One region of the Nonomuraea mesophila genome, then DNA from elsewhere that is predicted to be linked to it. Evidence: predicted binding sites of a transcription regulator. Region 1 holds the regulator's gene; the other holds the start of a gene.
The links. The regulator LexA, encoded in region 1, represses DNA repair genes until DNA is damaged. The targets are predictions, from matches to a motif close to TCGAACANNTGTTCGA.
Positions count from the first base shown of each region.

Region 2: the regulator LexA is predicted to act here: its motif matches at 852-867, upstream of E1295_RS33705 (DUF6504 family protein).

Region 1 covers NZ_SMLD01000103.1:26,270-33,932, forward strand. Annotated here, with positions in the region: gene E1295_RS31020 (amidohydrolase) at 1-723, opposite strand, end outside; gene E1295_RS31025 (ester cyclase) at 761-1,162, shown strand; gene E1295_RS31030 (pyridoxamine 5'-phosphate oxidase family protein) at 1,207-1,677, shown strand; gene E1295_RS31035 (MFS transporter) at 1,628-2,986, opposite strand; gene E1295_RS31040 (glycerophosphodiester phosphodiesterase) at 3,187-4,020, shown strand; gene E1295_RS31045 (MalY/PatB family protein) at 4,138-5,157, opposite strand; gene E1295_RS31050 (nucleotidyltransferase domain-containing protein) at 5,323-6,165, shown strand; gene lexA (transcriptional repressor LexA) at 6,476-7,186, opposite strand.
Region 2 covers NZ_SMLD01000120.1:16,106-23,768, reverse strand. Annotated here, with positions in the region: gene E1295_RS33710 (serine/threonine-protein kinase) at 1-702, opposite strand, end outside; gene E1295_RS33705 (DUF6504 family protein) at 934-1,200, shown strand; gene E1295_RS33700 (DNA polymerase III subunit alpha) at 1,200-4,838, shown strand; gene E1295_RS33695 (DUF4328 domain-containing protein) at 4,866-5,567, opposite strand; gene E1295_RS33690 (response regulator) at 5,633-6,280, opposite strand; gene E1295_RS33685 (ABC transporter ATP-binding protein) at 6,372-7,049, shown strand; gene E1295_RS33680 (FtsX-like permease family protein) at 7,046-7,663, shown strand, end outside.

The DNA of each region.
Region 1 (7,663 bases):
GCCGAACTCCGCCGACAGCCGGAGCGCCGTGGCGATGTCGTCGGCCCGGTGCGTGTGCTGGCACCAGGGCAGCTCGCCGTCGAGCACGCGGACGAGGATCTCCAGGGTGCCGTCGCGGTCGAACGGCTTGCCCTCCGCCTCGGCCGCCGCCCGCCTGGCCCGGTAGTCCTGCGCCTTCATGAACGCGTCGCGGATCACCGCGGCCACGCCCTGCCGGGTGGAGGGCAGCTTCTTCTGGTCGCCGTAGACGCGCTTGGGGTTCTCGCCGAGTGCGCTCTTGACGCTCACCGGCTCCTTGACCAGCATCTCGTCCACGCTTCTGCCCCAGCACTTGACGGCGACCGTCTGCCCGCCGATGGGGTTCCCGGAGCCCGGCTTGATCACCGCCGTGGTCACGCCGCCCGAGAGCGCGTCGGCGAAGCCCAGGTCGGCGGGGTTGATGGCGTCGAGGGCACGCAGGCGGGCGCCGTTGGGGTCGGTCATCTCGTTGGTGTCCTGGCCGGCCCAGCCCTCCGCCTCCTCGTACACGCCGAGGTGGCCGTGGGCCTCGACGAAGCCGGGCAGGACCCAGCCGCCGCCCGCGTCGACGACGGAAGTGCCCTCCGGCACGGCCACGTCACGGCCGACCGCGGTGATCTTCCCATCCTCGATGAGCACGGTGCCGCCGTCGATGGGATCTCCGTCGACCGGCACGACATATCCGCTGGTGATAGCAAGTTTCATGAGCTGTAACTTACAGGCGGGCGGGTAGGGTGCCCGAATGACGATCTCCGCTCTTTACCGACGGTGGCTGCTCGAGATGTGGAACGGCGACTTCGAGCTCGCCCACGAGCTCGTCACCCCCGGCTTCGCCGGCCACTGGCCCGGCATGGAAGTCTCGGGTCCCGGCGAGCTGGTCGAGGTGCTCAAGCAGGGGTACGCCCCCTTCGACGACGTCCGGGTCACCCTGGACGTCGGCCCGATCCCCCACGGCGACCTCGTGGCGGCCAGGTGGACCTTCAACGGCTCCTACCGGGGCGGCCTGCCCGGCGCGACCGTCCCCGAGGGGACGCGGGTGGCCTTCGGCGGGCACGACATCCTGCGGGCCGAGGGCGACAGGTTCGCCGAGTACTGGGTGATCTCGGATGCGCAGACGTTCAGCAGGGAACTGGGGATAGGCTGACGTATCTCTTTATGTCGGTGTCTGCGGTACGTACGGGATGGTGCATGTCACAGGAGTACGCGCCCGATGCGGGCCCGCCGCCCCGCTCGCTGAGCGACGGCGAGCTGTCCCGGCTGCTGAGCGGGCAGCGCTTCGGTGCGCTGGCCACCAACAAGGACAGCGGCCACCCCCACATGGCCACCGTCCGGTACACGTGGGATCCCCAGCAGCGCGTCGTACGGATCCCCACCATGGCCGACCGGCCCAAGGTCAGGCAGCTGCACAAGGACCCGCGCGGCGCCCTCTACGTGGCCGACGACGACTTCACGTCCTACGCCGTGGCCGAGGGCCAGGCGGAGGTGTCGCCGGTGAGCACCGAGCCGGGCGACGAGGTGGGCCTCGAACTGCTGGCCATGCAGCACCACGTCGACGACGCCACCGCCTTCCTGCGCCAGGTGGTGGACGACCGGCGGCTGGTGATCAGGCTCAGGGTGTCGCAGCTGTACGGGACCGCTCTGGCCAGGCCCGCCGGATAGCGCGGCGCCGGTTGTAGGCCACCGACACGATCACGACGAGGACGAGCACCAGGTCCACGGCCGCCGACCAGCGCATGGCCGCCATCTCGCCCCCGCCCCGCGCGACGGCGAAGAAGACCGCGCCGATCACGGCGACGCCGCCCGCGCCCGCGAACTGCTGGGCGGTGCTCAGGACCCCCGACCCGATGCCGGCCTGGTGCGGCTCGACCTCGACCAGCGCGGCCCCGATGAGCTGCGGCAACACCAGGCCGTTGCCGGCGCCGACCAGCATGAGCGCGACGAGCACGTACGGCAGCCCCAGACCCACCCCCGCCAGGAGCAGGCCCAGCCCGAACACGACGACCACGCCGCCCATGATGACAACGATCAGCCCGTGTCTCCTGACCAGCCGGGCCCCGAGCAGCGAGGTGATGGTGAACATCGCCCCCATCGGCGCGAACACCATCCCCGCCTGGAACGCCGTGAGCCCCAGCCCGATCTGGAGCAGCAGCGTCAGCGTGAACATGAACGAGGCGAAGTACGCCATGAACGCGACGATCGACCCGACGCCTGCCAGGTAGGAGTGCACCCTGAGCAGCGCCAGGTCGAGCACCGGCTGCCCGCCCCGCGCCCCGAGCGCCCGCAACCAGCTCCAGGTCAGCACGAACACGGGGACGCTCGCCCCCATGCACGCCCACGTCCAGACGGGCCAGCCGAGGCTGTGGCCGAGGCCCAGCGGCACCAGCAGCAGCCCCACCCCGGCCGCCAGCCCCGCCGCGCCCGGCACGTCGAGCTTGGCGCGGCGGGCCGTCTCCACCTCCGGCAGCAGCCGCCAGGCCAGCGGGACGACGACCAGGCCGACCGGCAGGTTGATGAGGAAGACCGCCCGCCAGCCGAGCCCCAGCACGTCGGCCGTCAGCAGCAGGCCGCCCAGCACCTGGCCGGCGATCGAGCCGAGGCCGCCGGTCGCGCCGTACCAGCCGATGGCGCGCGCCCGCTCCCCCGGCGGATAGACGGCGGAGATCGTGGCCAGCACCTGCGGCACCATGGCGGCGCCCGCGAGGCCCTGGAGCAGGCGGGCGGCGACGAGCTGCGCCGGGCTCTGCGCGATCCCGCCCAGCACCGACGCCACCGTGAAGGCGGCCACCCCCCAGACGAACACGCGCCGGTAACCGTAGCGGTCGCCGAGCCGCCCGCCGGTGATCATCCCTGCCGCGTACGTGAAGGCGTAGCCGGCCACGATCAGTTCCAGGGCCGCGGGCCCGGCGCGCAGGTCGTGTTCGAGAGAAGGGGCGGCCACGTTCACGACGAAGAAGTCGAACTGCGCCATGAACCAAGCCGACAGAAGAACGGCCAACGCCCCGCGATAATGCACATTTCAGGTTAAAGGGTCATGAACGTCGACCCTGCATCAGGTCCGCGTGTCGGATGCTCACCATCAGGGCACCGCGGCGCTACTCTGCACTCAACTGCCCGTCATGCGATCTTGTGACCGTCGAGTCGTAGGCCTCTCCCCAGAAGTGGAGACCCATGTCCAGACGACTCGCCCTCATCATCGCGACCACCCTCTCCGTCCTGACCGCGCTCACCGGCACCGCCACCGCGGCCGCCGGCCGGCCGGTCGTCAACGTCGCCCATCGAGGCGCCTCCGCGTACGCCCCCGAGAACACGATCACCGCCTTCGAGCTCGCCGGCGACCTGCGGGCCGACATGTTCGAGCTGGACGTCCAGGAGACCAGGGACCACCAGCTCGTGCTCATGCACGACACCACCCTGACCCGCACCACCGACGCCGAGGAGGTCTTCCCCGGCCGGTCGCCGTGGAACGTCGGCGACCTCACCCTCGCCCAGATCCGCAAGCTCGACGCCGGCTCGTGGTTCTCCGGGGAGCACGCGGGCGAACCGGTGCCCACCCTCGGCGAGGCCCTGCGCACGATGAGCGGCTCGGGCATGGGTCTCCTCCTGGAGGTCAAGTCCCCCGGCCTGTATCCCGGCATCGAGGCCCGCATCGCCGCCGAGCTGCGGCGCAACGCCCAGTGGTTGTCACCCGGGCGGCTGGTCGTGCAGTCGTTCGACTGGGAGTCGATGCGCAGGTTCCACCGGCTCATGCCCGACGTGCCGATCGGGCTGCTCGGCACGCCGGCGACCGCCGAGCTGCCGTCACTGGCCGAGTTCGCCGACCAGATCAACCCGCCGTACACCACGCTCACGTCCTCGTACGTACGGCGTGTGCACGGGCTCGGCATGGAGGTCCTCACGTACACGGTGGACGATCCCGACGACATGCGCCGGATGATGTCCTACCAGGTGGACGGGATCATCACCAACAGACCCGACGTGCTGCGCGACCTGACCGACGCCTGACGTCCGGGGTCCCGGGGGCCTGACCGGTTCACGTCCGGAGGTTCTCTCCGGGCCCGCCGGCCCCGCGGGCGGAGGCCGGGCGGGCCCGGGCCTCCGAGCGGGTGTCCCTGTCCGGGGTCAGCCGGCGGGATGGGCTCCGGTCAGGCGGCCGAGGATCTCGTCGAGGATGGGTTCGGTGGTGGCGAAGTTGAGACGTACGTGGCCGGCGCCGCCGGGGCCGAAGTCCGCGCCGTCGTTCAGCCGCACCCTCGCCTCGCGCTCGAAGACCTCGGCCAGGCCGGGCCTGCCGACGCGCAACCAGGCCAGGTACGTCGCCTCCGGCACCCGGTAGCCGAACGTGCCGGGCAGGCGGGCGGCGATCGTGCGGCGGTTGCGGTCGAGCAGGTCGAGGGTGCGTTCCAGCCAGGCGTCCCCGTGCCGCCATGCCGCGACGGTGGCCTCGACGCCGAACAGGTTCGCGGAGCCGTACACGAAGGGTGGCTGCGACTCCAGAGCCTTGCGGACTTCCGGGTGGCCGAGGTGGGCGACCGAGCAGCGGATGCCGCCCAGGTTGAACGCCTTCGTCGCGGACGTGAGGGTGACGGTGCGCTCGGGGAGGATCGTGGCGAACGGGATGTGGCGGTGGGGCTCGTACACGAGGTCGGCGTGGATCTCGTCGGCGAGGACCAGCAGGTCGTGGCGCTCGGCGTGCTCGGCCAGCTCCGTCAGTTCGTCGCGGCTGAAGGCCCTGCCGGTCGGGTTGTGCGGGTTGACCAGGAGGAGCACCCGGCAGCCGGTCAGGTCGGGCACCTCGAAACGCCACGAGTCGCCGTCGGGCTCAAGCTGGATGGGGTGGAGCGGGCGCTCCATGACGTCCAGCGTCGACAGGAACGGGTGGTAGGCGGGGGTGTGCACCGCGACGCCGTCGCCGGGCGCGGTGCAGATGTGGAGGAGCACCTGGAGTGCCTGGTTGAGGTCGTTGAAGGAGCGTACGAGCGCGGGGTCGGCCGCCCAGCCGTACTTGCGCGTCATGCGCTCGGCGAACGCCTCCGCCAGCGGCCCCGCGCAGGGATCGGTCAGCCAGGCCGGGTAGCCGAGGTCGCCGTCCGCCCGCCGCCGCAGCGCCTCGACCACCTCGGGTGCGGTGGGGAGATCCATGTCGGCGATCCAGGCGGGGATCACGCCCGGTTCTACCGCTGCCCATTTCAGACCATCGTGAGTGATTTTGAGCCCTTCGGGGGTATATGCGTAATCCACCCGGCCATTTTAGGATTCTCGAATGTTGATGAGGTGCTGCCGCCGGTTGTGGCAGGCTGGGCGGCCATGATGCCCCACTCGAAGGTCGATGCCATTGTCGAGACCTACCTGTCGATCGCCGACACGGAGGCGCCCGGCTTGGTGGAGGGGCTTTATCTGGAGGGCTCGGCCGCCCTGGGCGACTACCGGCCTGGCACGAGCGACGTGGACTTCATCGCCGTCACAGCCGCCGCGCCGCCGGAGGACGTGCTGGAGCGCATCCACACCCGCCTCGGCGCCCACCCCTTCGACGGGGTGTACCTCACCTGGGACGACCTGCGCCGCGGCCCGCACGACCTGGGCACCCGGCCGCAGGCGCAGCACGGCCGGCTCAATCGCCGGGGCGAGCTCACCCCGGTCACCTGGCACACGCTCGCCGAGCACGGGCTGACCTGCCGCGGGCCCAAGCCGGACGAGTTCGACATCTGGAACGATCCTGACGCGCTGGCTTCCTGGACCGACGACAACCTCGACCGCTACTGGCGGCGCCTGGTGAGCCGGGCCTCCCACCTGACCACGCCGTGGGGCCTGATCAGCCTGGGCGGCTACGGCACACTGTGGATCGTCACAGGCCTCGCCCGGCTGCACTACACGCTGGCGACCGGTGACATCACCTCCAAGACGGAGGCCGGGAGGTATGCGCTGGAGGCGTTCCCCGAGTGCTGGCACCGCGTGGTGAACGAGGCGCTGCGCGTACGCGAGGAGGACAGCGCCGCACCGACGCTCGGCAGCCTGGCCTCGGGACTGGGCGACCATTTCGGCGCCCCGCGGCAGTCGCTCTACGGCTCACCGTTCGAACGCCGGAAAGACGTACTCGGCTTCGCCGGCGAAGCGATCACGTCCGCACACGCTTTGTACGCCACCCGCTGACGGCCGATCCCAGTCTGTGCGGGGGTGTGTCGTTATCGGCCTCGCGTACCGACCACACCCGCCCACCGATCGCGCGTACGAGGTGCGCACGGACACCCACCGGACGCGAGATGTGCGTGGGCGCCTACGCGAGGTGCCCGGTGTCGAGGACCGCGGATGTGGGTGGGCTGCGCACTCGTCTGCGGGCACGGCTGATGGCATGGCGACAGCCCCGGGGGGCGATGTGCGGTGTCGTACCCCGTGGCAGTTGTGGCGCGCGCCGTCATCGCGGCGCGTGCGATCGGACGCGCGCCCTGGTCACCTCTTCGGGCTACAGCCGCCGGAGGACCGCCACGACCTTGCCCAGGACACTGGCTTCGTCGCCGGGAATGGGCTCGTAGTTGGGGTTGTGGGGGACGAGCCAGACGTGACCGTCCTTGCGCTTGAAGGTCTTGACGGTCGCCTCGCCCTCGATCATCGCGGCCACGATGTCGCCGCTCTCCGCCACCGGCTGCTGGCGGACGACGACCCAGTCTCCGTCGGCGATGGCCGCCTCGATCATCGAGTCACCGGTGACCTGGAGGAGGAAGAGGGTGCCCTCGCCGACCAGCTGCTTGGGCAGGGCGAAGACGTCTTCGACGCTTTCCTCGGCAAGGATCGGACCACCGGCGGCGATGCGGCCGACGAGCGGCACGTAGGCGGCCGTGGGACGGCTCACCGTGGACTCGACGTCGGGGGCCGCGTCGGGGTCGACCCACATCACGGGCTCACCAGGCAGCCGCACCTCAAGCGCGCGAGGGCGATGCGGGTCACGCCTCAGGTAGCCCTTGCGCTGCAACGCCGTCAACTGGTGAGACACGCTGGAGGTGCTGGTCAGCTGCACCGCCTCGCCGATCTCACGCATGGAGGGCGGATATCCGCGCTGTTGCACCGAGTCGCGGATCACTTCGAGGATCTTGCGCTGCCTCGGCGTAAGGCCCAGCGAATCTCGCCGTCGCACCGCGAGGTCGCTGACCCCGTTTGCGTCATCCCGCTCGGTCATGCTCTTCCTCCTCGCCTGGCGGCCCGCCTCACCGGCGAACCTCCCAGTCCGTGGTCCCGTTGTCGCACACAGCGACCGTATCTCTGTTGAAGATCATCTTCAAACAATTGTTCGAGTCTTCCTCGAAAAAGTCGCGTGCGTGGTGTACAACATCGTACGGGAGTTCGATCGACATCGTGTTCGATTTGCTGATCTTATTTGGCCTTTTCTCCCGGGCCGCATGGCAGGAGGTCATCCATGCGAACACCCACGAACATGGACACGACCAGCGAAGACGTCAAACAACTCACACTCATCGCCGATGCCACGCGCAGTGAGGATCGACGGGGAGACAATACGCGTACACAGCCCGTCGCCAGCGGTAATTCCGGCAAGAGGTTGGGGTCCCGGTCGAATAACAGAGGAAGATCCCATTTGCGCCTCGTCCCGCCACCCCGCACGAGTCGCGGCTCCCACGGCACCGTGCCACCGTCCCGC
Region 2 (7,663 bases), on a different contig from region 1:
GCCGGGTTCGACGGCGGTGAGGTCGGGTTCGGTGTTGAGCACCTGGTAGACGATCGCCGGCAGCGTGTCGCCGCCGAAGGGCGCCCGCCCGCTGGCCGCGTACGCCACCAGGCAGCCCCACGAGAACACGTCGCAGGCGGGGGAGACCGGATCGCCCCTCAGCACCTCGGGAGCCATGTAGCGGGGCGTGCCGACCAGCTCGCCCGTGCCCGTGACGCCGCCGAGCGTGTCGAGGGCCCGCGCGATGCCGAAGTCGATCACCCGCGGGCCGACGGGGGACAGCAGCACGTTGGACGGCTTGAGGTCCCGGTGCACGACCCCGGCGCCGTGGATGGCGGTGAGCGCGGTGGCGACGCTGACGGCCAGCGCGTCGAGGCTGGACCCGCGGAGGGGTCCTGAGCGGTGTACGGCCTCCTCCAGGTTGGGGCCCGGCACGTATTCGGTGACCACGTAGAGCTGGTCGCCGTCGAGAGCGGCCTCGATCACCGCGGCGGTGCAGAACCTGCGCACCCGCTGGGCCGCGTCGGCCTCGCGCCGGAACCGCATGCGGAACTGCTCGTGCTGGGTGAGTTCCGGGTTGATCACTTTGACGGCGACCCGCTGCCCGGTGGGGTCCTCGGCAAGGTGGACCGTGCCCATCCCGCCTCGGCCCAGCACGTTCAGCAGCCGGTAGCGCCCGATCTGGGATGTTTCACCGCTCACGCCGCGCTAGCTTACCGATCCCGGCCCGTTCGGCGCAGACCCGTACGGAACCCGTGTTCGCCGGCACGCGCCACGGCGTTCCCTTCCCCCCGTACGAGGGAAGAAGGGCAGCCTCGGGGGCAGGGTGAACGACTTGCGTTCCGGGCGCTGAGAACATATGTTCGATAGGTAAGCGCCCGCCTTCCCCCGGGCGGCTCCACATACAGACCAGAGCCGGCGGGGAGAAGCGTCTTGAGCAGACTCTATGGCGATCCGATAGAGGTGTGGACCAGAGACGGCGAGCCGACCCAGTTCGTCTGGCGCGACCGCCTCTATCTCGTGCGCCGGATCCTCGACCACTGGGTGGTCGCGCGCGAATGGTGGAAGACGAACGAGGGCGATCCGGGCGAGCGCCGGTTCTGGCGGGTCGAGGCGGGCCCCGGCCGCGAGGTGGGTTCCTACGAGCTGCGCTACGACACCGCGGGCAACGGCTGGCTGCTGCTGAGGGCGTGGGACTGATGGCGCCCCCGTTCCCGCACCTCAACGTGTGCTCGGCCTACTCCATGCGCTACGGCACCGCCTTCCCGCGCGCGCTGGTGAGCCGGGCGGCCGAGCACGGCATGGACATCCTGGCGCTGACCGACCGCGACGGGCTCTACGGCGCGATCAAACACGTCCAGGCGTGCGCGGAGGCCGGCATCGCGCCGGTGCTCGGCGTGAACCTCGCGCTCGACGTCCCGCCGCCCAGCCTGCTGCCAGGGCTGCCGCCGCCCCGCCGTCCCCGGACCGGCCCCGGCGCGGAGGACCGCGTCACGGTGCTGGCCCGCGGGCGCGGCTGGTCCCGCCTGTGCCGCCTGGTCACGGCCGCCCACCACGCCGGTGACGGAGCTCGGCGGGGCGAGCCCAGGCTGACCCGCGAGCTGGCCGGCGAGTGGGCGGGCGAGCCGGGCGGCGAGCACGGGTTCGGCGCCGAGGACGGGCTCGTGGTGCTGCTCGGCCCGAGGTCCGACGTGGGCCGCGCGGTGGCGGAACGCCGCGACGAGCAGGCCAGGACGCTGCTCGGCCTGTGGCGGGCCGCGGTGCCCGGTGTGGTGATCGAGCTGGTCGACCAGTACGGCTTCCGCGACGCCATCACGGCCGTGCGCATGCTCGCGCTGGCCGAGTCCGTGGGTGTGCCGGCCGTGCTGACCAACGCCACCCGCTACCTCGACCCGGCCGACCACCAGGTCGGCGACGTCCTCGACGCGGCCCGCCAACTCGTCCCGCTGCACCCTCGCCACCTCGACCGCACCACCTCGCACGCCTACCTCAAGAGCGGCAAGGAGATGAGGCAGGTCGCGGCCAAGGTCTGCGGCGCCGACCAGGAACGGGTCGCGAAGCTGCTGTTCACCACCCGGCGGCTGGCCGAGGCGTGCGCGATCGACCCCCGCAGGCTGCTCGCGCTCCGGAACGACCCGCCCGACCTGCACCTGCCCGAGATCGGCCGTGACCCGGTGCCGCTGCTGCGTCACCGGGTCGAGGACGGCCTGCTCGCGCGCGGCCTCGACCGTTCGGCCGACGCCAGGCGGCGCCTCCAGGACGAGCTGGCCATCATCGAGCGGAAGCGGCTGTCCGGATATTTCATCGCCGTGGCCGGCATCACCGACATGATCCGCGGCATGGGCGTCCGCTGCGCCATCCGCGGCTCCGGAGCGGGCAGCCTGGTCAACTACCTCGTCGGCATCGGCGAGGTCAACCCGCTCGACCACGGCCTGCTCATGGAACGGTTCCTGTCGGAGGGCCGCATCGGGCTGCCCGACATCGACATCGACGTCGAGTCGGCCCGCCGCCTCGACTGCTACAAGGCCATCTTCGAGCGCTACGGCGAGGCGCGCGTGGCCTGCGTGTCCATGATGGAGACCTACCGGGCGCGCAGCGCCATCCGCGACGTCGCCGGTGCGATGGGCCTGCCACCGCACGAGATCGACGCCATCGCCAAGGCGTTCCCGCACATCAGGGCCAAGCAGATCACCGCGTCGCTGAACGACCTGCCCGAGCTGCGTGAGAGCCGGCTCGGCGACGCGGGGCTGGAGCGGGTGTTCCGGCTGGCGGAGAAGCTCGACGGCCTGCCCAGGCACATCGCGCTGCACCCGTGCGGCGTGCTGGTCGGCAACGCGGGGCTGCGCGACAGGACGCCGGTGGAGCGCAGCCTGCTGGAGTTCCCGATGTCGCAGTTCGACAAGGAGGACGTCGAGGAGGCCGGGATGCTCAAGCTCGACGTGCTGGGCGTGCGGATGCAGTCGGCGCTGGCGTACGCGCTGGGCGAGATCAAGCGGGTCGACGACGTCGTGGTCGAGCTGGACACCCAGCAGGGGGACGACCCGGAGGCCCAGTACGTCCCCCACGACGACCAGGACACCTACGACATGATCAGCGCCGGCCGCACCCTCGGCTGCTTCCAGATCGAGTCGCCCGGCCAGCGCGAGCTGGTCGCCAAGCTGGAGCCGCGCAGGATGCACGACCTGATCGTGGACATCTCGCTGTTCCGCCCGGGGCCGGTCAACTCCGACATGGTCACCCCCTACCTGGAGGCCAGGCACGGGTGGCGCAAGCCGTACTACCCGCACGAGAGGCTGCGGCAGGCGCTGAAGGAGACGCACGGCGTCGTGGTGTTCCACGAGCAGGTGCTCAGGATCATCTCCGTGATGACCGGGCGCGACCTGTCGTTCGCCGAGCTGCTGCGGCGCACCCTGGACACCCCGGAGGGGCGCGAGCGGGTACGCCGGACGTTCGTGCCCCTGGCCAGGGCCAACGGCTTCGGCGACGCGGCCGTCGAACGGGCCTGGAAAGTGCTGGACGCGTTCGGGGCGTTCGGGTTCTGCAAGGCGCACGCGGCGGCGTTCGCGCTGCCCACCTACCAGTCGGCCTGGCTGAAGCGGCATCACACGGCGGCGTTCTTCGCCGGCGTGCTCACCCACGAGCCCGGCATGTATCCGCCGCGCGTCATCATCGACGAGGCCAGGCAGTGCGGCATCAAGATCCTGCAGCTCGACGTCAACAGGTCGGGCAAGGACTGGCAGGTCGAGCGGCTCGGGCCGCGCGTGCGGGTGCGCGTGCGCCCGTCCGAGCTGGGTGACGGCCCGGCGGGGCGGCGCGGCTTCCGCCAGGAGGAGATCGGCAAGGGGTACGCGTTGCGGGTGCCGTTCTCGGCGGTCAAGGGGGTGAGTGAGGCGGAGGTCGAACGCATGGTCGCCGGGCAGCCGTACACCTCGCTGGCCGACTTCTGGGACCGCGCCCGGCCCTCCCGGCCCACGATCGAGCGGATCGTCCAGGTCGGCGGCCTGGACGCGCTCCACGACCTGCACCCGGGCGGGCCCCGCTGGCGTCCGGGTGAGCTGACCCGCCGTGACCTGATCGCCCAGGTCGGAGCGCTCCAGCGGGCCTCGGGGACCGGCGTGCGGGCCGGCCCGCACAAGTCCAGACGTTACGCGCCCCCGCCCTCCCGGGAGGAACATCCGTCCGTGCAGCTCCCGCTCGGCTTCGGCGAGCACCTCCCGCCGGGCGAACTGCCCGAGATGACGGAGACGGAGATGGTCGAGGCCGAGCTGGAGATCCTCGGCATCGACGTCAGCCGGCACGTCATCAGCTTCCACGACGAGCTGCTCGACGCGCTCGGAGTGGTACGTTCCAGAGACCTGCTCGCCCAGCGCAACGGCACGGAGGTGCTGGTCGCGGGCGTCAAGGTGGCGACCCAGACGCCGGCCGTGCGCTCGGGCAAGAGGGTCATCTTCGCCACGCTCGACGACTCGACGGGGCCGGTCGACCTGACGTTCTTCGAGTCGGTGCAGGGGCGGTGCGCCTCGATCGTGTTCGGCTCGTGGCTCATGCTGGCCAGGGGAGTGGTCAGGCGCACGGGCACGCGGGCGGTGTCGGTACGCGCGATCGACTGCTGGAACCTGGTGGATCTGGACGCACTCCTGCGCTCCCAGGGCATCGAGGCGGTCCGTGCCGCCATCGCCCGGTCCGAGGAGGAACTCGCGGGGGTCGGGGGCCGCGCCATCGAATATCCCAACGGGTTCAGGCTCTCGCCCTACTCCGACATCGGCCCAGCCGTCACCGAACCGCCCAGGCGGCTCTGGCACGCCAGCCCCGGCAGCTCAGGCCCCACCGCCGCCTGAACCACCGCGCAGATCGGGTGCGGCGACCTAGCCGGCGCGTCCGATCGGGGTGGAGCCCGGGGCCGGGCGCGGCTCGGGGGCGAAGGCGCGTACGGCGCCGAGTTCCGCCTGCCGGGGTGCCCTGGTGCCCCGCTGGAGCCGGGTCAGCTCGCGTACGGTGGCCCCGCACAGCAGGGCCGCCAGCGCCGAGCAGGTCAGCTCCAGCATGCCCACCCCCGTCAGGTCGAGCTCCGACGAGCCGAACGGCAGCCGCACGGTGACCAGCGCCAGCATGGCCAGCCAGCTCACCCACCAGCCGGTCAGCAGCGCCAGCCACCGGCCGCGGCGGCCCGCGGGCGGCCGGGCGCCGCGCCACACCTCGTCGACCAGCACGGCCGGGGCGATCAGGTTGACGCCCGGGATCAACCAGGCGGCCGCCACGGGGCCGGTCGCGGCCGAGCGGTCGTTGGCCTGCCTGGCCCGCACGAGCCAGGTCACGTAGGCGGCGGCGACCGCGACGGAGGTGCCCGCCACCAGCATCATGAGCACCGCGAACATCGTCACCGCCCCGACCACGGCCTCCGCGTCGGCCCCTGTGGGCCGGCCGCCGAACGCGGCGAGCCGGGCGGCGAGGTCACGGCCCCACGCCTGCTCGAAGATCACGAGAGCTCCGATGGAGATGACCTGGGCGACCAGGGTCACGTGTACGGCGAGGGCGGCTCTCGCGGGCGATGCCTGGGTGTGGCGCACGTTGTTCTCCCATGGCCATGCGCTGAGGTTCTGACTCACTTGTATCCCGTGAGCCCTCCCGCTAATCAGCGCACCACGCCGGATTCCCACGCCCACGCCGCGATCTCCACGCGGTTCCTGACGCCGAGCTTGGCGAAGATGCTGCCGAGATGCGTCTTGACCGTCGACAGCGACACGAACAACTCCGCGGCCACCTCCTGGTTGGTGCGCCCCCTGGCGATCAGGCGTACGACGTCCAGCTCGCGATCGGTCAGCGGGTCGTTCGCCGGTGCCGGGGCACGCCGGGGCTGGGCCACGTGCTGGAGCAGGCGTACGGTCACCGACGGCGACACCAGCGCGTCGCCCGCCGCCGCGGCCCTGACGGCCTCGATCAGCAGGGTGGGCCCGCTGTCCTTGAGCAGGAACCCCGTCGCGCCGGAGCGCAGTGCTCCGTAGACGTACTCGTCCAGGTCGAAGGTGGTGACGATGACGACCCGCAGCGGGTTCTCGACCCCCGGCCCCGCCAGGACGCGGGTCACCTCGAGGCCGTCGAGCTTGGGCATCCTGATGTCGAGCAGGCACACGTCGGGCCTGAGCCGCCGGGCCTGCGCCACGGCCTCGGCGCCGTCGGCCACCGCGGCCACGACCTCCATGTCCGGCTGCGCGTCCAGAATCATCTGGAAGCCGGTGCGTACCAGTTGCTGATCGTCGGCGATGAGAACCCGAATAGTCACGCCCCAACTCTAGAGATCGGCCGTTCGGCCGATGCCCTTCTGGCCGCCCGGCCGATCCGCCGCACCCCCGGCCGCCCCGAGGCTGGACGTCATGAACGACGTGCTTGTTGGACGAGGCCTGGCCAAGAGGTTCGGGCAGACGGTCGCCCTGGGCGGTGTGGACATCGCGGTGCGCGCCGGCGAAGCCGTGGCGATCATGGGCCCGAGCGGGTCGGGCAAGTCGACGCTGCTGCACTGCCTGGCCGGGATCATGAAGCCGGACGCGGGCGAGGTGCACCTGCTCGGCGGGCGCATCGACGCCATGTCCGAGCGCAGGCGCAGCGCGTTGCGCCGCACCCGCTTCGGGTTCGTCTTCCAGTTCGGCCAGCTCCTGCCCGAGCTGCCCGCAGAGGAGAACGTGGCGCTCCCGCTCATGCTGGACGGCGTGCCCCGGGCGCAGGCGGTGCGCCGGGCACGCGAGTGGTTCGCGCCGCTCGGCCTGCAGACCATGGAGGGCAGGCGGCCCGGCGAGCTGTCCGGCGGCCAGGCGCAGCGGGTGGCCATCGCCAGGGCGCTGGTGAGCCGCCCGGCCGTGGTGTTCGCGGACGAGCCCACGGGGGCGCTCGACCAGCGCACGGGGCACGACACGATGCGGCTGCTCGCCGAGGCGACCAAGCACAACGAGGCGTCCCTGATCGTCGTCACCCACGACCCTGACGTGGCCGCGTGGTGCGACCGCACGGTCGAGGTCCGCGACGGCCTGATCGTGCCGAGCGGGGTGCGCGCGTGAACCTCGGCCTGACCTGGCGGCTGCTGAAAGGCGGCGGCAAGGGGATGCTCGGCACCTGGCTCACCTTGGGCGCCGTCGCCGTGTCCACGGCGCTGCTGCTGTTCGCGGTGGCCGCGAACTTCGCCTTCGAGGCCAGGGGCGAGCGCGGCGCCTGGCGCAACCCGGTGCCCGCGACGTCCGGCGCGGTGGCCGTCCAGGCGTCCCGCTACGACTACGTACGCGACCAGGCGATCAGCGTCGTCGACCTGGGCGCGCTCGGCCGGGCGCCCGCCCCGCCCGGCATGCCGCGCTTCCCCGCCCCCGGCGAGGTGTGGCTCTCGCCCGCGCTGGCCGAGCTGGCCGCGCGGCTGCCGGCCACCGAGCTCGCCGATCGCTACCCCGATCCCGCGGGCGTGCTCGGCGACGAGGCACTGGTCCATCCGGACGAGCTCGTCGCCGTCGTCGGCCACGAACCCGGCGCGCCCGCGCTGACCGCGAAGCGCAGCGACGACTGGGTCATCGCCAAGCCGCCCACCAAGGTGGCCGGCCTGACGGGCGCGCCGAGCGAGGACTCCGAGGCGTACCGGGTGCTGGCGCTCATCGCGAGCGTGCTCATGGTGGTGCCGCTGCTGGTG